Regions from separate parts of the Robertmurraya mesotrionivorans genome, predicted to be linked through region 2. Evidence: riboswitches for the same ligand, from Rfam matches in the RefSeq annotation. Region 2 holds a riboswitch; the other holds the start of a gene.
What was found. Region 2 has a riboswitch for ZMP and ZTP ahead of ACRX5O_RS10320 (bifunctional 5,10-methylenetetrahydrofolate dehydrogenase/5,10-methenyltetrahydrofolate cyclohydrolase). Riboswitches for the same ligand answer to the same signal wherever they lie in the genome.
Positions count from the first base shown of each region.

Region 1 (7,812 bases), on a different contig from region 2:
GCAGAAATAGCAGCTACGATGTTATCATTATCTAGGTTATAGATAGCAATACTAAGCTCTTCTTTTGTGTTATTAATTACCTCTATTAAATCATCCTCTGGGCTACCTTGAAATCCACTAATTGCGTAGGACAACTCTGTTTCACTTGAATCTATCATGATCTTACCTACTAATAAAAGGTTCACTACGAGTGATATGATCAAAAGAATCCTTCCTAGTTTTCTATTCAAAGTTAAACCTCCTTGTTTTTCTCTCTAAAGCTATATCATTTTTACACCATTTATCTTAAATGAACCTTAAATGAATCCTTTTTTAGAAAAACAAAAAAGGTGATACAAAAATTTGTATCACCTTTGGTAAACGCTCATTAAAGTATACGTACAGTTACAATACCTTCAATTAAGCTGATTTTTTCCTCTAACTGAGGAATAATATCACTCGTTACATTATTATCAATATCGATCATTGTATATGCATATTCTCCTCGACTTCTGTTCACCATGTCTGCAATGTTTAAATCATAGCTTGAAAGAGCTGAGGTAATCTTCCCAACCATTCCAGGGATATTTTGGTGGAAAGCTGCTACACGTTGTTTTCCTGAATACGGTAGAGTGGCATTCGGGAAATTCACTGAGTTTTTAATATTTCCTGTCTCAAGAAAATCCTTTATTTGACGCCCTGCCATAATCGCACAATTTTCCTCAGACTCTGCAGTTGATGCACCAAGATGCGGAACACAAATGGTGTTTTCCATTTTCAATACATTTTCATTAGGGAAATCTGTAATATATTGACCCACGATTCCTTCTTCAAGAGCAACTGCCAAATCTATTTCGTTCACAAGTTCCCCACGTGAGAAGTTCAGAATATGAACACCTGGTTTCATAATGCTAAATGTGGCTTGATTAAACATTCCCTTTGTATCATTAGTTAATGGTGTGTGTACAGTGATATAATCAGCGTTTGCAAACAATTCTTCAATGGTTAAAGCACGTTGGACCGTACGTGATAAATTCCATGCTGTATCAACAGAGATAAATGGGTCAAAACCAATCACATCCATGTCTAAAGCAATGGCATCATTCGCTACAAGTGCTCCAATTGCACCTAGTCCAATAACACCTAGAGTTTTACCTTTAATTTCTTTTCCTACAAATTGTTTTTTCCCTGCTTCTACAAGCTTTGGAACCTGTTCCCCTTCACCTTCTAGGGTCTTTGTCCATGACACACCAGCAAAAAGGTTTCTTGATGACGCCATTATTGTAGTTAAAACCATCTCTTTTACAGCATTCGCATTTGCTCCAGGAGTATTAAAAACGACAATTCCTTGCTCTGTGCATTTGTCGACAGGAATATTATTAACACCTGCTCCAGCTCTTGCAATTGCTTTTAAATTACTACCGAAATCCATTGAATGCATATTAAAGCTACGAGCAATGATTGCATCCGGATTTTCACAGTCATTGTCGACTGCAAAGTTTTCCTTACGAAAGACTTTTAACCCGCTTTCAGCAATATTATTTAATGTTTTAATCTGGTTCACTTTTTTTAATGTAATTGGGCTCATATTGTTTCTCCTTTTTTATTATAAATTTGAACAAAAAGAGGTAAGGGTTAATAACCCTTACCTCTGCCCAGGCGAACGGCTACGACACCATGTGCTCCCTCGCGGTTATCCGCGTTTCGCCAGTCACACAAAGTCTTTTCATTTATCTTATTCTAACAATTTCTTAATCAGTCTTCAACCTTAAATATGATTATTATTTTAATTTTCTTACTACTAAAATTTACCTATCGACTTGCCCTAGCAGAAACTTTAAATCTCCATAATAATTCCCCTTCTGCCCTATGCTAGAGTTTTATAGGATTTGTTCACTTTCTGTTACTTAGCAAGTTCTGCTTTCACTAACTCTGGGTTTACTTCTTTTAATAAGGTTAAGTCAATATACTCAGATTGTTCTGGTGCAGATTGGATGTTTCCAACGCTTAGTAGATAATCGGTAACGGCTTGTCCGTTACTTCCCTCAATAAAGGATTCGTCTGCTGTCATGTCATATACGTTACGATTCATGATTTCCGTTAGTTCTTCCTCCGATAAATGAAGTTCTGGCGCTAAGATCTTAATTGCTTCTTCCCGGTTCTCGTTAATATAATCAGTTGCCTTCTCAAGTGCACGGATAATGGCTTTTACCGTGTTCGGGTTTTCTTCAAGGAATTTATCGGTTATTTGTAGAGTGGAATGAACACTCATCCAATCCACTTCTTTTGGTTCCCCTTCAAGCTCGCTACTTGTTCCACTAAATAGTAACTTTCCACCCGCCGTAATTCCTTTTGTAATGAACGGCTCCCAAGCAGCCATCGCGTCAATATCACCACTTTCTAGAGCGGTTAAAGCATCACTTGGAGCTAAGTTTGCAACCTTCACCTTTTCCAAATCTACGCCATATTCTTCTGCCATATTATTGATAGCAATCTGTACATCAGCTCCAGCTGGAATTCCAATTGTCTTACCCTCAAGATCCTTTGGTTCATTTATATCTGCCTTTGGCCCTGCAACAACCGCTTGCGTTCCAGCAATTTGTGCTAATGGAGCGACAATTTTAACATCTACATCATTTGAAGATAAGATAATATCCATAAAGTTGGTTTGAAGACTTACAGGGGCACTACCTCCAGAGACCATGGGACCAATATCCGGGCCACTTTCAATCAACTTATTCGAAACTTTTAATCCTTCTTCTTCAAAATAACCTAATTTGTCTGCAATGATTTGTTGAGACGAAATTTGGGCATCCCTCACCCCTACTATTTCAAATTCTGTCATTTCTAATTCTTTACTAGAATTATTGCTTTTGCTACTATCAGAACTGGTTTCTTCGGTACTGTTGCCACAAGCTGATAAAATAGCTAAAAATAATGTTGTAATCATGACTAGAATATTTTTTCTCATCTTTTACTCCACCTTTTTTAATTTTTATTTTTCAACGGCTTGTGAGAATCCACCGCGTCTCCACGTAAGCATTTTTTTATCTACTATTTTTAGCATGACTGAAAAAAGACTATATTCAATCCCGATAGCAATGATGGATACGTACATATCAGACAGCTTAAAGTAGTTTCTCGCATCTACAATGATATAACCTAAACCCGAAGTAGCTCCCATCATTTCAGAAACAACTAAAGCACCGAAAGCTAAACCTAAACTAATCTGACAGCCTGCTAAAATATTAGGCAAAACAGAAGGTAAAACAACCTTTCTATAAATCTGCTTTTCATTAGCCCCTAAGCTTAACGCTGATCGGATCAAGGTAGAATTGACGGATTTTATGCCATCTACTGTATTAGTTAAAACAGGAAAAAATACGGTCCAAGCAATTAAAGTGATTTTCGGAACCTCTCCAATTCCAAACCAAATAATGAATAGCGGCAAGATCGCCAACGCAGGAATTGGACCAAGCATATTCAGAACAGGTGTTATCCAATCGTCCACTCTTTTAGACTTTCCAATTAGTAAGGCCATTGCCACACCAAGTACACCGCCAATTAAGAAGCCGATTAAGACCCTAAGGGTACTTGATAATAAACTTTCCAGCAAGATTCCAGTTTGAATCATTTCCCACGCTCGAACTAACACCATTGTTGGTGGCGGAAGGAATTTCGGATTCATAAGTTCCAAAGTAATATTGACTCTCGAGAAGGTTTCCCAAAGGAGAAAGAATGCAAGAATCGGAATATAACTTTTTACCGGTTTTTGACGTTTTTTTACTTTTACTTGTTGGGGAGAATCTAGAGAGGAGACAAATGCATTTTTGTTTACTTCCGCCACTTTATTCATTTCCATCCTACTTCCTCCTAATGAACTAACGTCTGTTCAAGCTCTGTCATTAATTCACCAAATCCTGATTCGGTGATCTTCCGTGGACGGGGCAATTTAACACTAACATCACGAGCAATTTGACCGTCTTTCATTACAATAATCCGATCAGCTAAGCAAATCGCTTCAGATATATCATGTGTAATGAAAATAATAGTTGTCTCTAACTTTTTCCAAATATCAATTAACTCATTTCTCATATTCTCACGTGTAAAAACATCCAATGCTCCAAACGGTTCATCCATCAATAACAACTTGGGTTCTCCTGCTAACGCTCTGGCAATACCCACTCTTTGCTTCATACCACCAGAAAGTTCAGATGGATAATGATTTTCATAGCGATCCAATCCGATCATGTTTAAATATTTTTTTGCTTTATGTAACGAGGTTTCTTTATCCGCTCCTTGAACAATAGGTCCAAAAGAGATATTTTCCAAAACTGTATACCATGGAAACAATGCATGCTCTTGGAATACCACACCTCTTTCCTTTGAAGGCTCACGTACGATTTCATTATCAACAATGACTACTCCTTCATCCGGCTGGGTAAAACCTGCAATTAAATTAAGCAAGGTTGATTTACCACAACCACTGTGACCTAGTACACAAATAAACTCATGATTTTTAATATGAAGATTAATTCCTTTTAGAATTTGTCGATCATTAAAGTTCTTTTTCACATTCTGAATAGTAAGTTTCATTTTCTTACCTCTCATGTAATATTTTATAACATGGACTCATTATAATCATAAAGGTTAATCTTCGTCATTATTTAAAATGACTAAAAATGTATTTTTATTTTGTAATAATTATCTAAAATATCTGTCTCTTTATTTTAGATAGGGTCAATCTCCACTTAGAATTTATCCCTCTTTTCATCATTCTTCTTTGTGACTTTTCTTTTAAAATGGCGGTCTATAAGCTTTCCTTAATAAAAAACTCACCTGAACTTGCTTCATGATTCTTCTAAAAATATCCTCAAGCAGAAACGGTTCAGAATCACTATCAAGATAATTAATATGTTAGGTTTCCTCACACACTTTTTTTTAATAGAGTGGGAGTTTGTATTCAATTAAATGTATTTTGATTTTTAAATGTAGATTGATGCAAGGGTTAGTAAAACATTAAAAGGATTGAATCCTGTGAAATACAGGAACCAATCCTCTTAAGATTTGGGGAACAGTTCATCATCGTATACCATTTATCCTGTAGTACTAGGCTTTCATTTACCCTCGATACAGGCTATTATTCTATCTGAATCTGACCAGCTTTCGTTATAAGTGAAAAAGTTTCTCTATTTATGATACGGTTCACCGTAACGCATCTATATGAGGTAATACAAAAGATGCTGAGTTGAAAGAGGCATTAACTTAATTATTTTTGTACAGAAGTGTGCGTTTTTGATTAAATTAATGAAGTAAAAACAAATATGAAAACTTCACAATGATGACAGGTACCATGTAAAGTCTTCACATTCCTAGTGAGTCTTTTAGAAAAGTGGCTAAATATTCTACACTAGTTATTTTTTTATTGCATTCGCTGCTATCGGAGCAAATAAGATTACCGATGGACTTGTAATAATCCGAGTTTCGTGGATTTTTCGCTTTTGTTACGGTGGAAAAATAGGAAACTTCACCAAAGTTATTACAGAAGGAACAAAGATTTTTTTTACTAGTCGGTGCAAATTCACATTCAATACCGACCAGTTTTCCCTCCAGCTCATATACTATAAATTTTTTATTGGATCTTAGATCGTTCCAGCTTAAATAGGTCAGCTGGCTGTGGTCTATATTTGATAAATCAGGCAGCTTTAATTTTTTTTGTTTCGGAAACATTTTTTTCAGTTGCTGCTCGGTGATTCTTGGAAAGGGCAGCAAATAGTCCGAAAGATGTTGGATATATTGCTCATACTCTTTATCTGTTTTCAATCTGGAAAGATCCAGCATTTCTTGTTGGTCCATTGATACATTGGGAAAGAGTTCCGAGATTTTGGCATTGGCTAAGTCGATCACAGCAGCCAAAACGTTTTGAGGTACGTTCTTTTTAGTGCTGTCCTTAATTAAGGCAATCTGTTTTTTTATAAAATTTAATTGTTCATTTTTAATAAATTTTTCGGTCATTACGTTTATCTCCAATCATTTTGCTGCCGTCTCTTTACACTTATTTTAAATAGTGCAGTAAACTTCTAAAATGGATAAAATGACTTAGAAACGTTTTTTACATAAGAACAGCACTGATGAAGGATTTTCACCAGTGCTTTTCGCCTACTTTTTATATGAATAAACTATTTTCTTAATCGTTTCTGTTGAAAGGTAATATTCCTCAGCCAGTTGATGAATACTACTGCCACTAATAAAAGAATTTCTAATTGCTGCATTACGGTGGTCAAGCAGCCGTCTTCCTCCACTTGAAGTTCCCCACTTTTGATACTCCGTTTCCTGCTTAGGAATATAAAGGGTTTCCCCCTGAACATACTTTTGGATTTCCACGATTAGCTTTTCAGGTAAAACTTTGTTTGCATTAATATATTTCAATTTTGCCCGCTCCTTATTTTGATTTTGAAAAAATAAGGTGCAAAGCCAAAATATTAGAAAAGCTTATTCAGCGATAAAACTAAATGTTTCGCCCCATGCAAAGTATCGCCTTTCCAATAATAGGCTTTGCATGAGTGGAAGAAGTACCAGACAATCTTATGTGATTCTCCATTTGTAAGCACCCCCTTTATTTTCATTATATCGAAATTCACCTTCTATTGAATTGTTTTAGCCTTGTTTTTTCAAGAAAAACAATCGCGTTTTTACAATTTACTCAAAAAAAACCGCACCTATTTATGATACGGTTCACCGTGATGTGTTTAAGTGAGGTTGTTCTATTAACCTGTCTATACATGGTTAATAACCTAACCTATCTTATTTATTAATATATCATGCTCAGGAACTGACTTCATTTCATTCTTTCCCTATTTACAACATAAAAATCCCAAATATTTAATATTATATTGATGGCCTGATTTTTTTCAATTAAGGAGTGAAATGAATGCATTATTTTATTGGTAAAAATCAAGACAATCATGCTCCTATTTCAAATGGTATTGTATTAGCTTGGCTTCAGCAATATGATGTTGCATGTCGTCCAGTTGATAAAATAAGTCAACTTTTTTTCGAAAGCTTTGACATGTCAAGTTCACTTTTAGATAATTCAGGTTCTTACATACTAGCAAAAGACCATAATGAGAGAATTTGGTATGATCCCTATGGAATCATTCAAGAGAAGCTGGGACAAATCGGGGAAATTATTTCAATAAATAGCACTAGGTACATTCATGGCTATGGAATATATGAAGTAGTCTCTCATAAAGGTAATACAATAGTTAGAACAAAAACATGGGCTCCTCCTAATAGAAACTCTTTTATACGCTCTATCGAAATTAAAACTCTCCGTAGCAACCCTTCAGAAGTATCGATCTACCCTGTCGTGCATTTACAAAACATTGTTCAAAGAATTGATAACATCTTTATTTCTCGAATTTCTGAAAACAAATGGCTGGCAACCACTATTTCCCCTTCTGTAGAAGGAATAACAGGCGATATTTCTAAAGCAGTAACTGGAAGTCAGGTAACGATCTTTGAACACAGTTTGCTCCCTGTTCCCTTGGTCTTTACCATTCCCGCTCAAAGGGTCCCAGGTCCGGAATATAGCAAGCCTGTCTTTCAGGTATTTGCAGCAGGTGCTTCTAAAGAGGAAGCCCTTAAAGAATTAGAAAGTACATTGGTTCACATTAATCAAAGTGAACAACAGACATTAAAAGCATGGCAAACATGGCACAGTAATACAGTAGAAATCAAAGCACTCCCACATAAGCTAGACTATTTTTGGAAAGTAAGTAACACTTTATTAAAAATGAGCCTACAAAAAGATGGAACACCTATTATCATTGG
Region 1 is NZ_JBPCCH010000027.1:21,084-28,895, reverse strand. Features, by position in the region: gene ACRX5O_RS22895 (phospholipase D-like domain-containing protein) at 1-230, opposite strand, end outside; gene ACRX5O_RS22890 (phosphoglycerate dehydrogenase) at 368-1,567, opposite strand; ZMP/ZTP riboswitch at 1,626-1,704, opposite strand; gene ACRX5O_RS22885 (ABC transporter substrate-binding protein) at 1,883-2,950, opposite strand; gene ACRX5O_RS22880 (ABC transporter permease) at 2,975-3,841, opposite strand; gene ACRX5O_RS22875 (ABC transporter ATP-binding protein) at 3,853-4,575, opposite strand; gene ACRX5O_RS22870 (FusB/FusC family EF-G-binding protein) at 5,344-5,994, opposite strand; gene ACRX5O_RS22865 (CD3324 family protein) at 6,139-6,408, opposite strand; gene ACRX5O_RS22860 (glycoside hydrolase family 15 protein) at 6,911-7,812, shown strand, end outside.
Region 1: it holds a riboswitch for ZMP and ZTP, as region 2 does, so the genes downstream of both, ACRX5O_RS22890 (phosphoglycerate dehydrogenase) here and ACRX5O_RS10320 (bifunctional 5,10-methylenetetrahydrofolate dehydrogenase/5,10-methenyltetrahydrofolate cyclohydrolase) in region 2, are expected to answer to the same signal.

Region 2 (7,812 bases):
TGTTGGCCCAATTCTTGGTGGTGCATTAGGAGCAGTTTTCTACGAAACAGTCTTTCTAGGAGAAGCAGGTTCCTACACTTGGCCGGTAGTAGGCGCTTCAATAGTCGTTCTTTCATTATCATATGTTTTTGGTAAAAAACAATCAAGTAATTCGACTGCCTCACAAGCAGCTTAAATTTAATCTATTATTAGGGGGAACTTTTAATGGAAAAGTACATCTTATCTTTGGATCAAGGTACAACAAGCTCGAGAGCGATTTTGTTTAACAAAGAGGGAGAAATCGTCCACGTAGCTCAGAAGGAATTTACTCAAATTTTTCCTAAGCCAGGTTGGGTCGAACATAATGCGAGCGAAATTTGGGGGTCTATATTAGCTGTTATTGCGAGTGTTATGTCCGAATCGAATGTAAAACCTGAGCAAATTGCTGGATTGGGGATAACAAACCAACGTGAGACAGCTGTAGTCTGGGATAAGGAAACAGGTCTTCCAGTCTACAATGCAATTGTTTGGCAATCGAGACAAACAAGTGGAATATGTGATGAGTTAAGAGCAAAAGGATACAATGATCTTTTCCGTGATAAAACAGGTCTTCTTATCGATGCTTATTTCTCAGGAACAAAGGTAAAATGGATTCTCGAAAATGTAGAAGGTGCACGTGAAAAGGCAGATCAAGGGAAACTCCTTTTTGGAACAATAGATACGTGGCTCGTATGGAAGTTATCTGGTGGGAAAGCTCATGTTACCGATTACTCGAATGCGTCTCGTACATTAATGTATAATATTTACGATTTGAAATGGGATGAGGAGCTTCTTGAAATTTTATCAGTTCCAAAATCCATGCTTCCTGAAGTTCGTCCGTCCTCAGAAGTGTATGCACATACGGTTGATTATCATTTCTTTGGGCAAGAGGTTCCGATTGCGGGGATTGCTGGAGACCAACAGGCTGCCTTGTTTGGTCAAGCTTGTTTTGGTGAAGGGATGGCTAAAAATACGTATGGAACAGGCTGCTTTATGCTCATGAACACGGGTGAAAAGGCAGTGAAATCAGACAATGGCTTACTGACTACGTTAGCGTGGGGTGTTGATGGAAAAGTTGAGTATGCGTTAGAGGGAAGTATCTTTGTAGCGGGCTCTGCCATTCAATGGCTTCGAGATGGACTTAGAATGTTAAAGAATGCTGCGGATAGTGAAAGCTACGCGTCAAAAGTAGAATCAACGGAAGGAGTTTATGTTGTTCCAGCTTTCGTTGGATTAGGTACACCTTATTGGGATAGCGATGTTCGTGGTGCGGTGTTTGGGTTAACAAGAGGAACTTCAAAAGAGCATTTTGTCCGTGCTACTCTAGAATCTTTAGCTTATCAAACAAAGGATGTTCTTTCTGCCATGGAAGCGGATTCCGGTATTGAACTTAAAGCGTTAAGAGTAGATGGCGGGGCTGTTAAGAATGACTTCTTGATGAGCTTCCAATCGGATATTTTGAACGTACCAGTGGAAAGACCAAAAGTAAATGAAACGACCGCACTAGGTGCTGCTTACTTAGCTGGATTAGCGGTTGGTTATTGGGAAAGCAGAGAGGATATTGCTAAGCAATGGGCAGTGGACCGTGCTTTTGAACCGAAAATGGATTCTGATAAAAGAGAAGAGCTTTATTCTGGATGGAAAAAGGCTGTTCATGCAGCAATGGCATTTAAATAATATATTGATGTGATTAATGTTTACCAGTGACATACAGTTTGGTATAATAATAGCAAGTTAATAATTCAGGTTGGAGAATCGGAGAGACCACAAAATCATTATCTTTAAGGATAGTGCATTTTGTGGTCTTTTTTATTCACTCTAATAAGAAGTAGGGGGAAACAGGGATGAGATTTTCAAATAAACAAAGAAAATATCTAGTAACTGAACTTTCAACAAAACATTATGATGTCTTAGTTATTGGTGGTGGAATCACAGGTGCTGGAATTGCACTAGATGCCTCCCTTCGCGGAATGAAAACAGCGGTTGTTGATATGCAAGATTTTTCTGCTGGTACTTCCAGTCGTTCAACAAAACTTGTTCATGGTGGATTGCGGTATTTAAAACAATTTCATGTGAAAATGGTGGCTGAGGTTGGTAAGGAAAGAGCCATTGTATATGAGAATGGCCCACATGTAACTACGCCAGAGTGGATGCTGCTTCCTTTTCATCAAGGCGGGACATTTGGGAAGTTTAGTACCTCTGTAGGGTTACGTGTTTATGACTTTTTAGCGGGAGTTAAAAAATCAGAGAGAAGAGTGATGTTCTCAGCAAATGAAACCTTAACAAAGGAACCGCTTGTGAAGCAGGATGGGTTAAAGGGTGGCGGTTACTATGTCGAATATCGTACGGATGATGCAAGGCTTACAATCGAAGTCATGAAGGCAGCTGTAGACAACGGTGCATGTGCGGTCAATTATACAAAGGTCGAAAAACTCGTCTATGAGCATGGTAAAATTGTCGGCGCGAAGGTAAGTGATTTCATTACTGGTGAATCATATGAAATTCTGGCAAAGAAAGTGATTAATGCTGCTGGTCCTTGGGTAGATAGTATTCGAGAACTTGACCGATCCAAAGCTGGGAAAGTGCTAAAGCTTTCCAAAGGTGTGCATATTGTTGTTAATCAAGAAAGATTTCCTCTCAAGCAGGCCATTTACTTTGATACACCTGACGGTAGAATGGTATTCGCTATTCCTAGGGATGGAAAAACTTATGTAGGTACGACTGATACATTCTATGACGAGTCCATTGTCCAACCTAGAATGACCAAAAGCGACCGAGACTATATTATTGCTAGTATCAACTATATGTTTCCTACGGTTCAGATTTCAGCTGATGATATTGAATCGAATTGGGCTGGAGTTAGACCATTAATTTGGGAGGAAGGAAAAAATCCTTCTGAAATTTCAAGAAAAGACGAAATATGGGAATCAAAGTCAGGGTTGATTACAATTGCAGGTGGAAAGTTAACAGGCTATAGAAAAATGGCGGAGACAGTTGTTGACTTATTAGCAAAAAAATATAATGAAGAATCAGGAGAGGAGTTCTCAAGTTGTCGCACCAAGGATTATCCTATTTCTGGAGGCGATGTTGGGGGGAGTACAGGATTTAATATGTATATTTCTAATCAAGTCAAAAAGGGAAATGAAGTAGGATTATCACCCGAAGAAGCAACGAAATTGATAAAAATGTATGGCTCCAACGTGCCTTTCCTACTGGAGATTATCCAAAAAAATAAAGAGGAAGCAAGAAAATATCAAATCCCTGTAACTTTATTTGCGCAATTAAAGTACGCAATCGATCATGAAATGGCGTATTCACCTATTGACTTTTTCAATCGGAGAACTGGGGCCCTTCTTTTTGATATAAATACGGTAAAAACATATAAAGACCAAGTGTTGGATTTCATGGCTGAAGAACTTGACTGGAATAAAGAGATCCAACAGAAGTATCAAAAGGAATTGGAAATTGAAGTGTTATATGCAACTGTTCCCATTGATGATCAAACTAGTGAAAAGCTAGCATAGCTCTCCTTATGGGGAGCTTTTTTGACAAAAGTAAAAAAATGTTATACAATGAATTCTGTTGCTCTTTTGAGGTGGATTGTTATTTATACAATAAAATAAACTTCAACAAGAAATATGTTTGTAATACAATTGATACTCTTCAGAATGGTATTCCATGATACCATTAGAAAATTACATTAGACGGTTTCCCCAACAATCCTTCTTTTTTTTCGTATTTTCACTTTATTTACTCATTTCCAAACAAATGATTTAGAGTTAAGTTTACAAGAGTGTCATTCCCTGAAGAATTACAGGGCCTGATTCACACTGGCGCGGTCTAGGAACCGTAAGGATGGAAGAGAGGTAGGGCTTTCATTGTTTTAGGTAAATTACTACAGCCAATTATATCTCAAAAGAGTTTTCTTAACGGACAACAATAGTTGTCCGTTTTCTATATACATAAGAAAAACCCGAACGTTGATATATTATTTTGGTTGAAATATATGTGTTTTAAGAATATAATAAGCATGAATTAACAAAGTTTATAAAAAATCGCAGTAACTGACGACAAATGTGGAAGCAACCACAGGGGAGCTGCGTCGCTGTTAAGCCGGTCGTCTGGGCAGAGAGAAGGCGTAGGTCTGTCTCTTTTTCTAATATATGGAGGGGTTAACGTGACGAAACCTGTTATTTTGGATGGTCAGATGGTAGCAAACAAAGTCAAAAATTCTCTTAAGGAAAGAGTGGAAAAGCTCAAGGAAGCGGGAGTTACTCCTTGTTTGGCTACCATTCTCGTTGGTGATGATCCTTCTTCTGCCACATATGTGAAGATGAAGGGAAATGCATGTGAGAAATTAGGGATTGTATCGAAAAAAATTCATTTGCCTGCTACCACAACTACTGAGGAGCTTTTGGCCACAATTACTGAATTAAATAACGATGAAAATGTAAATGGCATTCTACTTCAGCACCCAGTACCTAAGCAAGTGGATGAAAGAAAAGCGTTCGATACAATCAGCATTGAAAAGGATGTTGACGGTGTTACTAGCTTTGGTTATGGACAAACAGCATTAGGGTTTGGTGTGTTTCCTTCTTGTACACCAGCTGCTATTTTAACCATTATTAAGGAATACGGAATTCCGGTACAAGGAAAGCATGCAGTAGTTGTAGGGAGAAGTCCTATTCTTGGTAAACCAGTATCAGCACTCCTTTTAAATGAAAATGCAACCGTAACTACATGCCATTCATATACTAACAACTTACCAGACATTGTGAAACAAGCTGATATTGTTGTTGCTGCAGTTGGTAAGCCTAACTTTATTAAGGGTGAATGGGTGAAGGAAGGTTCTGTGATCTTAGATGCTGGCTATAACCCAGGAAACATTGGAGATGTAGAATACGATTCTTGTTTTGAGAAAGCATCCGCTATTACACCAGTTCCTGGTGGGGTTGGTCCAGTAACGATTGCTATGCTTTTAAAACATACAGTTGATTCAGCAGAACGCACGTTGCAGTCAAAAGTAGAAAATGAAGTAGTTCAATCCATTTAATCTTCTTGACTTATTCTTCATATTCGATTAATATGAATATAACGCTATAAAGTTCGGTATATATTTTTGGTTAAGTGGTCGTAACTGCAGGATGTGGTCGATTTTCTTCCCTTCCTTGCTTGTTACGGCTTTTTACGTTTTTGATCTATATATTTAGTACTTATGGTGAACAATTTTTTGGAGGTTTTACACATGAACACAGGTAAAGTAAAATGGTTTAATGCAGAAAAAGGTTTCGGATTCATCGAATCAGCTGAAGGTCAAGATGTATTCGTACACTTCTCAGCAATCCAATCAGAAGGCTTCAAAACTTTAGAAGAAGGCCAAGAAGTTACTTTCGAAATCGTTGAAGGCAACCGTGGACCACAAGCTTCTAACGTTCAAAAAGCTTAATATATTGAGTCATTTAAGGTGATGCATTGATATAAGCATCACCTTTTTCTTTGGAATGAAACCATGATAATTAACTCCGTTTTATTCTCTCGCGATCATTCCTTCACTCAAAAAAAATTACAAAAAAAACTTTAAAATATAATTCTAAGTACAAAATAATGATATAGGTGTTTAAAATTAAGGAGGAAAAATAACTTTGACAACATTTTCAGATTTTGGTCTAAGTAGTGAATTACAAAAAGCAGTATCAAATATGGGATTTGAAGAACCAACACCGATACAAGCACAAGCGATTCCGATCGCTCTTCAAGGAAGAGACATGATTGGGCAAGCACAAACAGGAACAGGAAAAACAACAGCGTTTGGTGTTCCATTACTAGAAAAGATGGATTTACAAGAGGGTATTCAAGGTCTTGTATTAGCTCCTACACGTGAACTAGCAGTTCAGGTAGCTGAAGAATTAAACCGAATTGGGCAAGTAAAAGGAATTCGTACACTTCCGATTTATGGTGGTCAAGATATTAATCGTCAAATTCGATCATTAAAAAACCGACCACAGATCATTGCTGCAACACCTGGACGACTAATTGACCATCTAGACAGAAGAACAATTCGTCTAAATAATATTAAAATGGTTGTTCTAGATGAAGCAGATGAAATGCTAAATATGGGCTTCATCGAAGATATCGAAAGAATTTTAAGTGATATTCCTGAGGAACGTCAGACATTACTTTTCTCAGCGACAATGCCCAAGAGAATTCAAACTCTTGCAGAAAAATTCATGAAAAATCCTGAGCTTGTAAAAGTGAAAGCAAAGGAAATGACAGTCACAAATATTGAACAATTTTATCTTGAAACACATGAAAAGCAAAAGTTTGATGTATTAACTAGTTTACTCGACATTGAATCTCCAGAGCTTGCAATTGTTTTTGGCCGTACGAAAAAGCGTGTAGATGAAGTAGTTGAAGGGTTGATCAAGCGTGGTTACTCAGCTGAAGGAATCCATGGTGATATTCCGCAGTCAAAACGTGACCAAGTCATTCGTCGCTTTAAGGATGGAACAATTGAAATCATGGTAGCAACTGATGTAGCTGCTCGTGGTCTGGATATTAGTGGGGTTTCACACGTGTACAATTTTGATATTCCGCAGGATCCAGAAAGCTATGTACACCGAATTGGTCGTACAGGACGTGCTGGGAAGAAAGGTCTAGCTTATACATTCGTTTCCCCACGCGAACTTGATCATTTGAAAATTATTGAGCAAGTAACAAAGAAAAAGATGGTTAAAAAACCAATTCCTTCTTATAAAGATGTAATCGCTGGAAACCAAGAAGCTACAATTAACAAAATTATGAAGGTAATTGAAAATAATGATTACTCTGATTACAAACGTGCCGCTGAGTCGTTATTAGAAGATATTGATTCTGTAACGGTACTAGCTGCAACATTAAAGCTTTTAACTAAGGAACCTGATGTTACTCCAATCAAACTAACAGCGGTAGAACCAATTCGTTCACGTAAACCGAAGTCTGGTTTTAGAGACCGTACACGCTCGAATGATCGCGGAAGAAGCAAGGATTTCCGAAGCAAAGATCGTAGAGATGATAGAGGATCTCGTAACAGAAAACCAGCAAAACAAAAATAATTTCTATTTTTATGATTGAAATTCAAAAAAATAGGCAATATATAAATGTGATACATGGTATCATTAATAAGAGCTTTTGAATTTTAGGAGGATTTTTTACATGGCAACTGGTAAAGTAAAATGGTTTAACTCAGAAAAAGGTTTTGGATTTATTGAGGTTGAAGGTGGAGAGGATGTATTCGTACATTACTCAGCAATTCAAAGCGAAGGCTTCAAGTCTCTTGATGAAGGTCAAGAAGTTAGCTTTGATATCGAACAAGGACAGCGTGGACCACAAGCTGTTAATGTTAATAAAATCTAATGGATCCAATAGAGCTCTTTTTAGAGCTCTTTTTTGTGCCTGAAACAAATAGGAGGTTCAATATGAAATCATTCACAGTAAATTTTCATAAAGAAGATCAAGTGGATAAGATGGTAGTTAATAAATTGAATGAAGAAGATTTTCACCTAGCAACAGAAGGTGGTACGCGTCATTTATTCGAATTAGATACAAATATCGGGTTTTTTGTTTATTTTGATGCAGTTGATAAAGAAGGAAAAGAATCGTATTTGGTTCTTCACTATGAAGAAGAAAGTGAAGAACCAAGTGGTTGCTATTCGTTTGAGCTTAAGGATTTTTATCAATTTGCAGCACTTCAATTAAATGATTTAGAGTACAATGAAGAGGGTGTTGAGCGGGAAGAGGCTGAAGAAGAGTATGGGC
Region 2 is NZ_JBPCCH010000005.1:1,571-9,382, forward strand. Features, by position in the region: gene ACRX5O_RS10305 (MIP/aquaporin family protein) at 1-175, shown strand, start outside; gene glpK (glycerol kinase GlpK) at 205-1,695, shown strand; gene ACRX5O_RS10315 (glycerol-3-phosphate dehydrogenase/oxidase) at 1,863-3,542, shown strand; ZMP/ZTP riboswitch at 4,069-4,152, shown strand; gene ACRX5O_RS10320 (bifunctional 5,10-methylenetetrahydrofolate dehydrogenase/5,10-methenyltetrahydrofolate cyclohydrolase) at 4,226-5,071, shown strand; gene ACRX5O_RS10325 (cold-shock protein) at 5,264-5,464, shown strand; gene cshA (degradosome RNA helicase CshA) at 5,661-7,109, shown strand; gene ACRX5O_RS10335 (cold-shock protein) at 7,210-7,410, shown strand; gene ACRX5O_RS10340 (cytosolic protein) at 7,473-7,812, shown strand, end outside.